DNA from 3 places in the Rhodococcus sp. NPDC003348 genome. Region 1 is predicted to be linked to each of the others. Evidence: riboswitches for the same ligand, from Rfam matches in the RefSeq annotation. Region 1 holds a riboswitch; each other region holds the start of a gene.
The links. A riboswitch is a leader RNA that binds a small molecule or an ion and turns the genes downstream of it on or off. The one in region 1 is predicted to bind cobalamin.

Region 1 (4,658 bases):
CGATGCCGAAGAGTTTGCCCGCCATCACTCGACCTCGCTGGCGATCGCGTTCAGTGCGGCGGCGGTGATCGCGCTGCCGCCACGGCGTCCCCGCACCACGATGTACTCGATGTCGCCGGCGCGGAGGATCAGGTCCTCCTTGGACTCGGCGGCACCGATGAATCCGACCGGGCAGCCGATGATCGCCGCCGGCTTCGGTGCGCCCTGGTCGATCATGTCGAGTAGGTGGAACAGCGCGGTGGGGGCGTTGCCGATCGCGACGACCGCACCTTCCAGCTTGGGCCCCCACAATTCCAGCGCCGCCGCCGAGCGGGTGTTGCCGAGACGGTCGGCGATCACCGGCACCCGCGGATCGCCGAGCATGCACACGACATCGTTCCTGGCGGGCAGGCGCTTTCGCGTCACCCCCGACGACACCATCGTCGCGTCACAGAAGATCGACGCCCCGTTGCGGAGCGCGGCGCGGGCCGCGGACACCACGCCGGGCGTGAACGCGACGTCGTCGACGAGGTCGACCTGACCGCAGGCGTGGATCATCCGCACGACGGCCTGTGAGACGTCCGCGGGGAACCGGGTGAGGTCGGCCTCGGCCCGGATCGTGGCAAAGGACTGACGGTAGATCTCGGCTCCGTCGCGGATGTAGTCGGTCATGGCTCCCCACGATATGGGGCGATCCACGCTCAGCGTGCGGGTGGGTCCACCCGGTAGCCGTCGCCGGTGGCGACGACGTCGGTCACCTCGCCACGCGGCCGGCCGCACCGCCGCTCACACCCGGACCAGTGCTGGCGGCCCTCCGCGGGAAGTCGACCGGACTGGACGGCGTCGGTCGCATCGCCCCGCACGTCCGCGAGGGACTTCGCGCAGCCTGGCCTGCCCGTGCAGGCGCTGACCTGCAGCCACGTCGAGTTCGCGTCGAAGATCAGGCCCATCGGGGCGAGGACGCGGACGACCTGTTCGGCGACCCCTTCGTCGAGGTCGTGCAGCAGGATCGACCGCCACGACGTGACCGTGATCGGTGCCTCCACGGCGACCAGGAAGTCCGCCAGGCGCGCAGGCAGCACCCCGAACCGCACGCCGGCGGCGAGGGTGACCCCGCCGTCGGGCTGATCGAGCCAGCCGATCGGACCCGCGGACTCGGGTCCGGTCAAGGCGATCGGCTCGGCGGTCGCCCCGAGGCCCAGCCGATCGAGCAGCAGCCGCGGTCCGCCGTCGATCTCGTGCAGACGCCACCGCGTGCCGCGGATCTCGTGCAGCGCCCGCGCCGCGTCCAGCAGCATCGCGACCCCGTCGTCGGCGGGCAGCCGCACCCCGTGGTCGGCGCCGGCGAGCACCAGCGCCACCTGGTCCGGGGAAACCGCATGGAGCCCGAGGTCGGCGCTCAGCGCGGAGACGTCGCCGCGGCCGTCGTCGAGCGTGAAGAGCACCCGGCCCGGCAGGTCCGCGAGGCGCGGGTCCCCGCACAGCCCGGCGTCCAGCGCCCGCACCCAGCCGCGGACGTCGACGAGTCCGCCGATCCGCCCGGACAACGGGGTGGCGAGGATGTTCCGCACCCGTTCGTGGGTAGGCGACGGCAGCAACCCCGACTCACGGAGCCGGCCCGCGAACGCGTCGGGGTCGGCGACCGCGCGGAGCTGGATGTTGCCGCGGGAGGTGAGTTCGAGCTCCCCGTTGCCGAGGTCGCGGGACGCGTCCGCGAGGACCTGCAACTGAGCTGCGGTGATCGCGCCGCCGGGCAGCCGGACCCGGGACAGGGCGCCGTCGGCGGCCTCGTGCACCTGAAGAGCCCCTGGACAGGCGTCGGGTCGGGACCGGGCAGGTGCGGATTCGGTATCGGACATCACCCACCAGCCTACGGGGGCCGTGCCGGTAGCATCAGCGGCGATTGCGGCAGCTCGTGAGGAAACCGGTGCAAATCCGGTGCGGTCGCGCCACTGTGACCCGGGTGTTCCCGGGGAGTCAGACCCTCCGACGCTGCCCACCGAACCGAGTGGGGCGCGAAACCCCGAGGAGGCCAGCCCTGTGATCCTGTTGCTGTCGACGTCCGACACCGACCTGCTCAGTGCACGAGCCAGTGGCGCCGACTACCGGTGGGCGAACCCCGCGCGGCTGCTCGTCGACGACGTGCCCGGGCTGATCGACGGCGTCGACCTGGTGATCGTCCGCATCCTCGGCGGCCGCCGGGCCTGGGAGGAGGGCCTGGACGCGGTCCTCGCCGCCGGGAAGCCCACCGTCGTGCTCGGCGGCGAACTCGCACCAGACGCGGAACTGATGGAACTGTCCACGGTGCCTGCCGGGGTGGCGGCGCAGGCGCACACCTATCTCGCCGAGGGCGGCGCGGCGAACCTGGCGCACCTGCACGGGTTCCTCTCGGACACGGTGCTGCTGACCGGCGTCGGGTTCGAGGCCCCGGCGCACACCCCGACGTGGGGACACCTCGACCGTCCCGGGTTCCCTGATGTCACATCGGGTCACCTGACGACCCCCAATGTGACATCACGGAACCCGACCGTGGCGGTGCTCTACTACCGCGCGCAGCATCTCGCCGGGAACACCGCCTACGTCGAGGCGCTCTGCCGCGCGATCGAGGACCGCGGCGCCCGGGCCCTGCCGATCTTCTGTGCCTCGCTGCGCACCGCGGAACCGGAACTGCTCGACGTCCTGGGCGCCGTCGACGCGATGGTCGTGACGGTGCTCGCGGCCGGCGGCAGCAGGCCTGCGGGCGCGTCCGCGGGGGAGGACGACGAGTCGTGGGACGTCAGCGCGCTCGCCGCGCTGGACGTGCCGATCCTGCAGGGCCTGTGCCTGACCGGCAGCCGGGAGGCGTGGGAGTCGAACGACGACGGCCTGTCCCCGATGGATGTCGCGACGCAGGTCGCGGTGCCCGAGTTCGACGGCCGGATCATCACGGTCCCGTTCTCGTTCAAGGAGATCGACGAGGACGGACTGACCACCTACGTACCGGACGCCGAGCGTGCCGCCCGGGTGGCCGGGATCGCCGTCCGGCATGCGCGGCTGCGGCACGTTCCCAACCGGGACAAGCGGATCGCGCTGATGCTGTCGGCGTACCCGACCAAGCACGCCCGGATCGGCAACGCCGTCGGATTGGACACCCCGGCCAGCGCGATCGCGCTGCTGGCCGCGATGCGCGAGGCCGGATACGACCTCGGCCCGGCGGACGGGGAGGACGCGCTGCCCGGCCTCGCGGCCGGTGACGGTGACGCGCTGATCCACGCACTGATCGCGGCCGGCGGACAGGACCCGGACTGGTTGACGGCGGAGCAGTTGGAGGGCAACCCGATTCGCATCTCCGCGGCCCGTTACCGCGACTGGTTCGCGACTCTGCCCGCGGACTTCCGCGAGGCCGTCGAAGAGCACTGGGGCGCGGCGCCCGGCGAACTGTACGTCGACCGGACGTCCGACCCGGACGGCGAGATCGTGATCGCGGCGCTGCGGGTCGGCAACGTGGTGCTGATGGTGCAGCCGCCCCGCGGGTTCGGGGAGAACCCGGTCGCGATCTACCACGACCCCGACCTGCCGCCGAGCCACCACTACCTGGCGGCGTACCGGTGGATCGCAGCTGATGCGGGTGCCGGAGGTTTCCAAGCGGACGCGATCGTGCATCTCGGCAAGCACGGCAACCTGGAGTGGCTGCCCGGCAAGACCCTGGGCATGTCCGCCTCGTGCGGCACCGACGCCGCGCTCGGCGAGCTGCCGCTGATCTACCCGTTCCTGGTCAACGACCCGGGCGAGGGCACCCAGGCCAAGCGCCGCGCGCACGCCACCCTGGTCGATCACCTGATCCCGCCGATGGCGCGCGCCGAGTCGTACGGCGACATCTCCCGGCTCGAGCAGCTGCTCGACGAGCACTCGAACATCTCCGCCCTCGACCCGTCGAAGCTGCCCGCGATCCGCCAGCAGATCTGGACGCTGATGCGGGCGGCGAAGATGGACCACGACCTCGGCCTGGCCGAACGCCCCGAGGAGGACGTGTTCGACGACATGCTGCTGCACGTCGACGGCTGGCTGTGCGAGATCAAGGACGTGCAGATCCGCGACGGGCTGCACGTGCTCGGGCAGGCGCCCGTGGGGGCCGCCGAGGTCGAACTCGTTCTCGCGGTACTGCGCGCGAAGCAGATGTGGGGCGGCGAACGAACCGTCCCCGGACTGCGGGAGGCACTCGGTCTGAGCGAGGCCGGTGACGAGGCCCGCGGACGAGTCGACCAGATCGAGGAACTCGCCCACGGCCTGGTCGCCGCGCTGCAGCGGTCGGGCTGGGATCCCGCCGCCGCCAAGGAGGTCGGTGCCGAGCACGGTGCCGACGTCGTCCGGGTGCTCGAGTTCGCCGCCGCGGAGGTGGTGCCGCGGCTGCGCGGCACCGGTCGTGAGATCGACCAGGTGCTGCGCGCGCTCGACGGCCGGTTCATCGAACCGGGCCCCAGCGGTTCGCCGCTGCGCGGACTGGTGAACGTGCTGCCCACCGGCCGCAACTTCTACTCGGTGGACCCGAAGGCCGTGCCGTCCCGGCTGGCGTGGGAGACCGGGCAGGCGATGGCGGAGTCGCTGCTCGCGCGTTATCTCGCCGATCACGGCGAGTACCCGACGTCGGTGGGTCTGAGCGTGTGGGGCACCTCGGCGATGCGCACCTCGGGTGACGACAT
Region 2 (4,658 bases), on a different contig from region 1:
ACCGGAGGGGACGACAGGCGTCGACCGCAGGCTCAGGCCGCCGTCGGCACGGAGAATCCGCTCTTGCAGGATCAGCGGCATCTCGAACTCGCCGGCGGGTAGGCCCAGGGGATTGTCGGCGGTTCCGGTGTCGAAGCGGTCGCGCAGGAAATAGGTGCCGGCGAGACCGGCGTACACGTTGGCGCGGGTGATGCCCATGGCGTGATCGTGATACCAGAGGTGCGCGGCCTCTTGGTGATTCGGAAACAGGTGCGTCAGCGTGGTGCCCGGATGGATCAGTTGCTCGGCGTGGCCGTCGCTGTCGGGTGGGGTCTCCCCGCCGTGCAGGTGCAGCACGATCGGCGGGGACGACCGGTAGGTCTCGGAGACGCCGTGCAGGCTGGTGTCGAGATCCGTGGCGAGCGGATGGCCCTGGATCTCGTTGGTCACCTCCATCACGACGGGTTGGTCGACGTGGGCCTCGATCGTCGGGCCGAGGTACGAGACGGCGGTGTCGTCGACCCGGTAGGCGAGTGTCGAGGCCGGGCCGTGGTCGGGGTGGAACCGATGGGAGGCGTTGACCGCGGCGACTCGGAGCCTCGAACCGGACACCGTCGGCAATGGTTCGAGGCCGGCACGGAACGGTGTCGTCGGCGGTGAATGGAAGAGCAGCGGGCTCTTGAACCCGCCGGTCTGGGCGCTCCCCGTCGCGACCGGACGTGCCACGCCGAGCCCGAACGCGACTCCGCCGACTCCGAGTGCGCGCAACACACTTCGGCGTCCAATTGCCCGTCCCTGCACGGTGACACCCCTTGTCGAGACTCTCGGTTCCCTCGGACCGAGGACCATACCGCACTGTATGGTATGGACCGGGGTTTGTGTGGAGATTCGCCGCACACGTGCGCGGTGTGCCGGGATTGCTCACCGAACGGTTCGTGAACGGGCCGCGGGCGCCGTAGCTTGGAATGGCAGTGCGGCATTCGAAGAGAGGCGAGATGGTGGCGAAACAGGGCGTGGCGGGTGCGAAGAAGCCGGCCCGCGCCGCCGGTGGCAAGGCCAGGCTGTCCGTCGACGACTGGATCGAGGCAGCCCTCGACCTACTGGTCCGGGAGGGTGTCACGGGGGTGAAGATCACCCGGCTGTGCGAGGAGCTCGGCGTCACCAAGGGCAGCTTCTACTGGCACTTCACCGACATCGACCACCTGATGAAGGCGGTGGCCGATCGGTGGTGCGAGATCCAGAACGAGACGCTGCAGGCGCTCAAGGAGACGACGTCGATCCCCGGCGACCAACGACTCGAGGCGATGGCCGCGCAATTGACCTCGCAGCGCGGCTGGGCGGTCGAGGTCGCGGTCCGGGACTGGGCGCGCAGCGACGCACAGGTCGCCGATTCCGTTGCCCGACTGGACAACCAGGTGTTCGCCGTCGTCCAGAGCGCTCTCCTCGACCTGGGATTCGACGCGGAGGAGGCCCGGCTGCGCAGCGGGGTGCTGGTCTACGCGGGTGTCGGATTCCTGCACGCGCGCGACCACCTGCCCGAGCCGACGGTGGACGAACTGCGGCGCATCTTCGCGCTCCTCACCGCCCGAGACTGACGACCTCGACCGGCTGAGGGGCCTGTCGCAACCCGATCGCGCCCGGCTATTGTCGTCGGTGCAGTCGGTTCGCCGCGTCCCGGTCATGAGGAGCCCCTAAGCACGGAGCGCGGCGTCGAATCCCGGTCGAGCACGCTCGGTCGGGGTGAGAGGGAACCCGGTGAGAATCCGGGACTGTCCCGCAGCGGTATGCAGGAACGACCGCCGTCATCAGCACTGGGCATCCCGCCCGGGAAGCGACGGCCAGTAGGTCGGGTCGAGTACGACCCGGTGCCCGCGAGTCCGAAGACCTGCCCTCTGCGCCGGGCACGCCGTGCCCGGCGGTTCGCCGCCTCGTGGATCGGGCGGGTGGGCCTGCATGCGGCACAGTGCCGTCCCCGTCGTGGGCGGTATCGGCTGCTGCCCGACCTCGGGCGGCAGGTGGGCTTCGTCAGGTGTACCCGTCTCTCGGCGGCGGCCACACCTACGCACGCCATGGAGCACTTTCGTGACCGCAACACCTGACGATCAGCCTCGTTTCACCGCGACGGTGCTGGGATCGCCGCGGATCGGGCCGCGCCGCGAACTCAAACGCGCAGTCGAGTCCTACTGGGCCGGACGAATCGACCGCGCCGCACTGGACGACGTGGCCCGGACGCTGCGCGCCCAGACGTGGGCGCAGCTGCAGGACGCCGGGTTGGACTCGGTTCCGGTGGGTACGTTCTCCTACTACGACCAGGTCCTGGACACCGCCGCGATGCTCGGTGCCCTGCCCGCTCGGGTACAGGGGATCTCGGACCCGCTCGACCGCTACTTCGCCGCGGCCCGCGGCACCGCGGACGTCGCGCCGCTCGAGATGACCAAGTGGTTCGACACCAACTACCACTATCTGGTCCCCGAAATCGGGCCCGGGACGACCTTCGCGCTGGACCCGGGCAAGGTGCTCGGCGAGCTGGAAGAGGCCCTGGCGCAGGGTGTCCCGGCGCGGCCCGTCGTCATCGGACCCGTCACCTTCCTGCTGCTGTCGAAGGGTGTCGACGGTGCCGACGAGCTGCTCGGCCGGATCGACGAGCTGGTTCCGCTGTACCAGGACCTGCTGGGGCAGCTGTCCCGGGCGGGCGCGACCTGGGTGCAGATCGACGAACCTGCCCTCGTCACCGACCGCACCGATGCCGAGATCGAGACGGCCCGCCGGGTCTACGAGCAGCTGTCCGCGTCCGCGGAGCGACCGGCGATCCTCGTCGCCTCCTACTTCGGGGACCTCGGTCCGGCGCTACCCGCGCTGGCGAGCACCGCCGTCGAGGCGATCGCCGTCGACCTCGTCGCGGGCAACCCCGACGCCGGCGCGTGGTCGGTGCCCGCGCTGGCGGACAAGCTGGTGGTCGCCGGCATCGTCGACGGGCGCAACGTCTGGCGCACCGACCTCGACCGCGCCCTGGCCTCCCTCGGTGCACTCCTCGGGTCGGCCGGCGCGCTTGCGGTGTCGACCTCGTGCTCGCTGCTGCACGTGCCATACGGACTCGACGCGGAATCGAACCTCGACGAGGCCCTGCGCTCGTGGCTGGCGTTCGGAACGGAGAAGATCTCGGAGGTCGCGACCCTCGCGACCTCCCTGGCCCAGGGCCGCGACGCGGTGGCCGCGGCGTTCGAGGCGTCCGAGGCCGCTGTCGCATCGCGGACGAGCGACCCGCGTCTGCGCAACGACGAGATCCGGCGCCGGCTCGACGAGATCGCCGGCGAGGCCGGTCGTGCATCTGCCCCTCAACGTCGGGAACTGCAGTCGCAGCGGCTGGGTCTGCCGCTGCTGCCGACCACCACGATCGGCTCGTACCCGCAGACCTCGCGTATCCGGGTCGCTCGTGCGGAGCTGCGCTCGGGCACGATCGACCAGGCCGAGTACGTTGCGCGGATGCGCGCCGAGATCGCGGACGTCATTGCGCTGCAGGAGAAGCTGGGCCTGGACGTGCTGGTGCACGGCGAGTCGGAGCGCAACGACATGGTGCAGTACTTCGCCGAGCAGCTCGACGGTTTCGCGGCCACCGAGTTCGGGTGGGTGCAGTCCTACGGCTCCCGATGCGTGCGTCCGCCGATCCTCTTCGGTGACATCTCCCGCCCGCGTCCGATGACCGTCGACTGGACCGGATACGCGCAGTCGCTCACCGACAAACGGGTCAAGGGCATGCTCACCGGTCCGGTCACGATCCTCGCGTGGTCGTTCGTTCGGGACGACCAGCCGCTGGCGGACAGTGCGCGTCAGATCGCGCTCGCCATCCGCGACGAGGCGGTCGATCTCGAAGCGGCCGGGGCGGTGATCGTACAGATCGACGAGCCCGCGCTGCGGGAGCTCCTGCCTCTGCGGATCGCCGACCAGCGTGCGTACCTGGACTGGTCGGTGGGGGCATTCCGGCTGGCGAGCTCGGGAGTGGCCGATCACACCCAGATACACACCCATCTGTGCTACTCGGAGTTCGGTGAGGTCATCGACGCGATCGCGGGCCTGGATGCGGACGTCACCTCGATCGAGGCGGCCCGCTCGCACATGGAGGTGCTCGGCGACCTCAACGCGGTCGGGTTCGACCTGGGCGTCGGTCCCGGTGTCTACGACATCCACTCGCCGCGGGTCCCGTCCGCCGACGAGATCGCGGAATCCCTGCGCGAGGCGCTGAAATCCGTTCCGGCCGAGCGTCTGTGGGTCAATCCGGACTGCGGCCTCAAGACCCGCGGGCCCGTGGAGGTGGAGGCGTCGCTGCGCAACATGGTCGAGGCGACCGTCGCCGTCCGCAGCGAACTCTAGGCGCCTGCGGCACCTGTGCGCGAGTTTGGCAGCGGGAGTTACCGCACTCGCGCACAGGTGCCGAGCGCCTACGGGTAGGGCAGCCGGCTGCTGAGGTTCACGTCCACCCGGGTCGACCGGCCGATCTGCGGGAACGCACGCTGCGCGCAGTCCGTTCGCTCGCAGATCTTGCAGCCGGCGCCGATCGGCACCGGGGACATTCGGTCGTCCAGTCGCAGGCCGCGCGAGTAGACGAGCCGCGCGGCATGGGTGATGTCGCAGCCCAGACCGACGGCGAAGCTGCGCTGCGGCGTTCCGTACGGCCCGGCACC
Region 3 (4,658 bases), on a different contig from region 1:
GCCGGGGGCGCACAATTGAGGCGAGGTAAACCCTGCTCATACGCGCAGGTAACCTATGCGCGGGCAGTCGGCGCGACTGCCGCTGCCAATGGACAAGGAAGTCGATTCTCCAGTGTCAGACAACACCGCGGTACAGACCAAGACCGATGTAGTTCTCGTGGGTGCGGGCATCATGAGTGCCACGCTCGGAGCGCTCCTCCGGCAGCTGCAGCCGGACTGGTCGATCAGCGTGTTCGAGCGACTCGACGCCGCCGCTGCCGAGAGCAGCGACCCGTGGAACAACGCCGGCACCGGACACTCGGCGCTGTGCGAGCTCAACTACACGCCTGCGAACAAGGACGGCTCGGTGGACATCACCAAGGCCGTCAACGTCAACGAGCAGTTCCAGGTCTCGCGCCAGTTCTGGTCGTACGCGATCGAGGCCGGCATCCTGACCGAGCCCAAGGAGTTCATCAACCCGATCCCGCACGTGAGCTTCGTGCACGGGGCTGAGAACGTGAAGTACCTGCGGGCCCGCTACGACGCCCTCGCCGGCCACCCGCTGTTCGCGGGCATGGAGTACACCGAGCGCCCGGACGAGTTCACCAAGCGGCTGCCGCTGATGGCCAATGGTCGTGACTTCTCCGACCCCGTCGCCCTGAACTGGACCGAGGGTGGCACCGACGTCGACTTCGGCGCCCTCACCAAGCAGCTCCTCGGCAACATCGGCGCGACCGGCGGCAGCGTGTACTTCGGTCACGACGTGCGAAACATCACCAAGCAGTCCGACGGCAGCTGGACGCTCAAGGTGGTCAACCAGCGGACCGGCGACAAGAAGACCGTGAACGCGAAGTTCGTGTTCGTCGGCGCCGGCGGCGGAGCGCTGCACCTGCTGCAGAAGTCCGGCATCGCCGAGGCCAAGGGCTTCGGTGGCTTCCCGGTCTCCGGCGAGTTCCTGCGCTGCACCAACCCCGAGCTCATCGACCAGCACAACGCCAAGGTCTACGGCAAGGCCGCCGTCGGTGCGCCGCCGATGTCGGTCCCGCACCTCGACACCCGTGTCATCGGTGGCAAGAAGGGCCTGCTGTTCGGCCCGTACGCAGGCTGGTCCCCGAAGTTCCTCAAGAACGGCAAGGTCACCGACCTGCCCGGCTCGATCAAGCCGAACAACCTGATGTCCATGCTCGGCGTCGGCGTCACCGAGCTTGGCCTGACCAAGTACCTCATCGGTGAGCTGCTGCAGTCGGCCGACGACCGCATCGAGACCCTTCGCGAGTTCGTGCCGCGCGCGACCGGCGGCGACTGGGAACTGATCACCGCGGGCCAGCGCGTGCAGGTGATCCGCAAGAAGGGCAACGGTGGCGTGCTCGAGTTCGGCACCGCGGTCATCAACGCCGCCGACGGCACCATCGCGGGCCTGCTCGGTGCCTCGCCCGGTGCGTCGACCGCGGTCCCCGCGATGCTCGACGTCCTGCAGCGCTGCTTCGGTGACCGCTGGACCGCGTGGGAGCCGCAGCTCAAGCAGATGGTTCCGTCACTGGGCCTGAAGCTGTCGGACAACGAGTCCCTGTTCCGCGAGGTGTGGGACTGGAGCAACAAGGCCCTCGAGCTCGAGGCGCCCGCCGAGGTCGCCGCAGCCGCCTCGGCCTGATCCGTCGGATCCCCAACCGGCCGTCACCTGCCCGCCCGGGCCAGGTGGCGGCCGGTGTCGTCTCACCGGATAGAGTCGGCACCGAACATCGATGTTCTCCGCCGCGGGGAAGTCCTGTGTGAATCAGGCACGGTCCCGCCACTGTGACGGACGCAGGCCCATGAGCGCGTCCGAAGTCAGATCGCCGCGGCGGCGGAACCTTTCGTCCGACCCCCGGCGTGGAGACCGGGGAGTGAGGGGAGTGTCGCCGTGGCGCAACATGATTCGGCCGCCGTGCCGCAACAGGGTTCGGCTGCCGAGCCGGGCTTCCCGTTCAGTGCGATCGTCGGCCAGGACCAGCTGCGCCTGGCGTTGACCCTGTGCGCGGTCCATCCCGGCATCGGTGGCGTGCTGGTCCGCGGCGAGAAGGGCACCGCCAAGTCCACGGTGGTCCGCGCCCTCGCCGCACTGCTGCCCCCGACGTCCTCCGGCACCCCTGCCCGCCTGGTGGAGCTTCCGGTCGGTGCGACGGAGGACCGGGTCGTCGGGTCCCTCGACCTGGAGAAGGTGCTGCGCGACGGCGAGCGGGCGTTCCAGCCCGGGTTGCTGGCCGCCGCGCACGACGGCGTGCTCTACGTCGACGAGGTGAACCTCCTCCACGACCACCTCGTCGACGTGCTGCTCGACGCCGCCGCGATGGGCCGTGTCCATGTCGAACGCGACGGCGTCTCGCACTCCCATCCGGCGAAGTTCGTGCTGGTCGGCACCATGAACCCGGAGGAAGGGGAGCTGCGCCCGCAGCTGCTGGACCGGTTCGGTCTGGCCGTGGACGTCGCCGCCTCCCGCGACGTCGACGTCCGCATGCAGGTGATCCGTCGCCGACTCGACTTCGAGGCCGACCCGGCCGGGTTCGCCGCCCGGTACGCCGCCGCCGACGCAGACACCGCCGGCCGGATCGCCGCCGCACGCGGCGCGCTGGCCGAGGTCGCACTGCCCGACACCGAACTGCGCCGCATCGCGGCCCTGTGCGCGTCCTTCGACGTGGACGGCATGCGCGCCGACCTGGTCCTGGCGCGCACCGCCACCGCGCACGCCGCCTGGCGCGGCGCGACCGAGGTCGCCGAGCAGGATGTGCGGGTCGCCGCCGAACTGACGCTGCCGCACCGTCGTCGCCGCGACCCGTTCGACGAACCGGGCCTGGACCCGCAGCAGCTCGACGATGCGATGCGTGACGCCGACGAGCAGGCCCGGCAGCAACCCGATCCCGAACCCGACCCGGACCCGGACGGTCCCGGCGGCGGCGCCCCGCAGCCCGAGTCCGATGGCGGTGACCCCGCCCCGTCCGACCCGTCGCAGGCCGATGCCCCGGCCCCGCCCGGCCCCGGCACGGCCGGCGAACGCCCGGTGGGGGCGCCGTCCGCGCAGTTCCGGACTCGGCTGCTCACCGTCCCCGGAGTCGGCGAGGGCGCCCCGGGCCGGCGTTCGCGGTCGCGGTCACCGCGCGGTCGCACCGTGCGCGCCACCACCGAACCCGGGCGGGGCCTGCACCTGGTCGGCACCCTGTTCGCCGCAGCCGAGCACCAGGTGGCCCGTGGCCGCCGGGACGGCCGGATGCTGTTGGCGCCCGGCGACATCCGCGGTGCGCTCAAGGAAGGACGCGAGGGCAACCTGATCGTGTTCGTCGTCGACGCGTCCGGTTCGATGGCCGCGCGGGACCGGCTGTCCGCGGTCACCGGTGCGGTGGTGTCGCTGCTGCGCGACGCCTACCAGCGGCGGGACAAGGTCGCGGTGATCACGGTTCGCGGCGCGAGCGCGGAACTCGTGTTGCCGCCGACCTCCTCGGTCGACGTCGCGGTGCGCCGCCTGCACGCGCTGCGGACGGGTGGGAGAACCCCACTCGCGCAGGGCTTCCTGAAAGCCCGTGAGGTGGTGCTGCGGGAGCGGGTGCGTGACCCGCAGCGCCGCGCGATGGTCGTCGCGCTGACCGACGGCCGCGCCACCGGCGGCGCCGATCCGGTGCGGCGGGCGAAGGTCGCGGCCGGGTTGCTCGCGGACGTGTCGGTTGCCGCGGTGGTCGTCGACTGCGAATCCGGGATGGTGCGCCTCGGGCTGGCCGCGGAACTCGCGACGGCGTTGCGCGGCGCCTGCATCCGGCTCGCCGAACTGTCCGCGGAACAGGTCGCCGGCGTCGTCCGTGCAGCCGCCTGATCCCGCCACCCACCCGTGCAGCCGCCTGATCCCACCACCCACCCGGGCCGCAGACTGACCCGACTTCGCTTCCAGTAGAGGAGATTCCGTATGCCAAAGGGTGTCCCCGAGAACATTCCCGACGACGGCCTGACCACTCGGCAGCGCCGCAACGCCCCGGTCCTGGCCGTGCACACCGGCCCCGGTAAGGGCAAGTCCACCGCCGCGTTCGGGATGGCGCTGCGCGCCTGGAATCAGGGTTTCGACGTCGCCGTGTTCCAGTTCGTCAAGTCCGCGAAGTGGAAGGTCGGAGAGGAGGCCGCGTTCCGTGCCCTCGGTGACCTGCACGAGAGCACCGGGGTCGGTGGGCCGGTGCAGTGGAACAAGATGGGTGACGGCTGGTCGTGGACCCGCAAGAAGGGTGACGACGAGGATCATGCCCGCGTGGCGCTGGACGGTTGGCGAGAGGTGGCGCGCCGAATCGCGGCCGAGGAACACAAGTTCTACGTCCTCGACGAGTTCACCTACCCGCTCAAGTGGGGCTGGATCGACGTGGACGAGGTGGTCGACGTACTGGTCAACCGGCCCGGCGCCCAGCACGTCGTCATCACGGGCCGGGACGCGCCGCAGGCACTGATCGACGCCGCCGACCTGGTCACCGAGATGACGAAGGTCAAGCACCCGATGGACGCAGGCCGCAAGGGGCAGCGGGGCATCGAGTGGTGACGGAGCCGGTTGCGCCTGCCGTCGTCATCGCCGCGCCGGCGTCGGGCAGCGGAAAGACCACCATCGCAACGGGTTTGATCGGCGCTCTGAGGGCGGTGGGGGATCGGGTGGCGCCGTTCAAGGTGGGCCCGGACTA

Region 2: another riboswitch for cobalamin. It lies ahead of metE (5-methyltetrahydropteroyltriglutamate--homocysteine S-methyltransferase); the one in region 1 lies ahead of ACWDU4_RS23710 (cobaltochelatase subunit CobN).
Region 3: another riboswitch for cobalamin. It lies ahead of ACWDU4_RS26435 (VWA domain-containing protein); the one in region 1 lies ahead of ACWDU4_RS23710 (cobaltochelatase subunit CobN).

The regions. Positions count from the first base shown of each region.
Region 1 covers NZ_JBSFRT010000045.1:45,543-50,200, forward strand. The annotation lists gene cobJ (precorrin-3B C(17)-methyltransferase) at 1-25, opposite strand, end outside; gene ACWDU4_RS23700 (precorrin-8X methylmutase) at 25-651, opposite strand; gene cobG (precorrin-3B synthase) at 681-1,838, opposite strand; cobalamin riboswitch at 1,848-1,984, shown strand; gene ACWDU4_RS23710 (cobaltochelatase subunit CobN) at 2,020-4,658, shown strand, end outside.
Region 2 covers NZ_JBSFRT010000008.1:90,384-95,041, reverse strand. The annotation lists gene ACWDU4_RS07815 (multicopper oxidase family protein) at 1-828, opposite strand, end outside; gene ACWDU4_RS07810 (TetR/AcrR family transcriptional regulator) at 975-1,574, shown strand; cobalamin riboswitch at 1,695-1,867, shown strand; gene metE (5-methyltetrahydropteroyltriglutamate--homocysteine S-methyltransferase) at 2,062-4,347, shown strand; gene ACWDU4_RS07800 (short-chain fatty acyl-CoA regulator family protein) at 4,416-4,658, opposite strand, start outside.
Region 3 covers NZ_JBSFRT010000061.1:9,269-13,926, reverse strand. The annotation lists gene mqo (malate dehydrogenase (quinone)) at 89-1,630, shown strand; adenosylcobalamin (AdoCbl) riboswitch at 1,710-1,871, shown strand; gene ACWDU4_RS26435 (VWA domain-containing protein) at 1,880-3,817, shown strand; gene cobO (cob(I)yrinic acid a,c-diamide adenosyltransferase) at 3,908-4,522, shown strand; gene ACWDU4_RS26425 (cobyrinate a,c-diamide synthase) at 4,516-4,658, shown strand, end outside.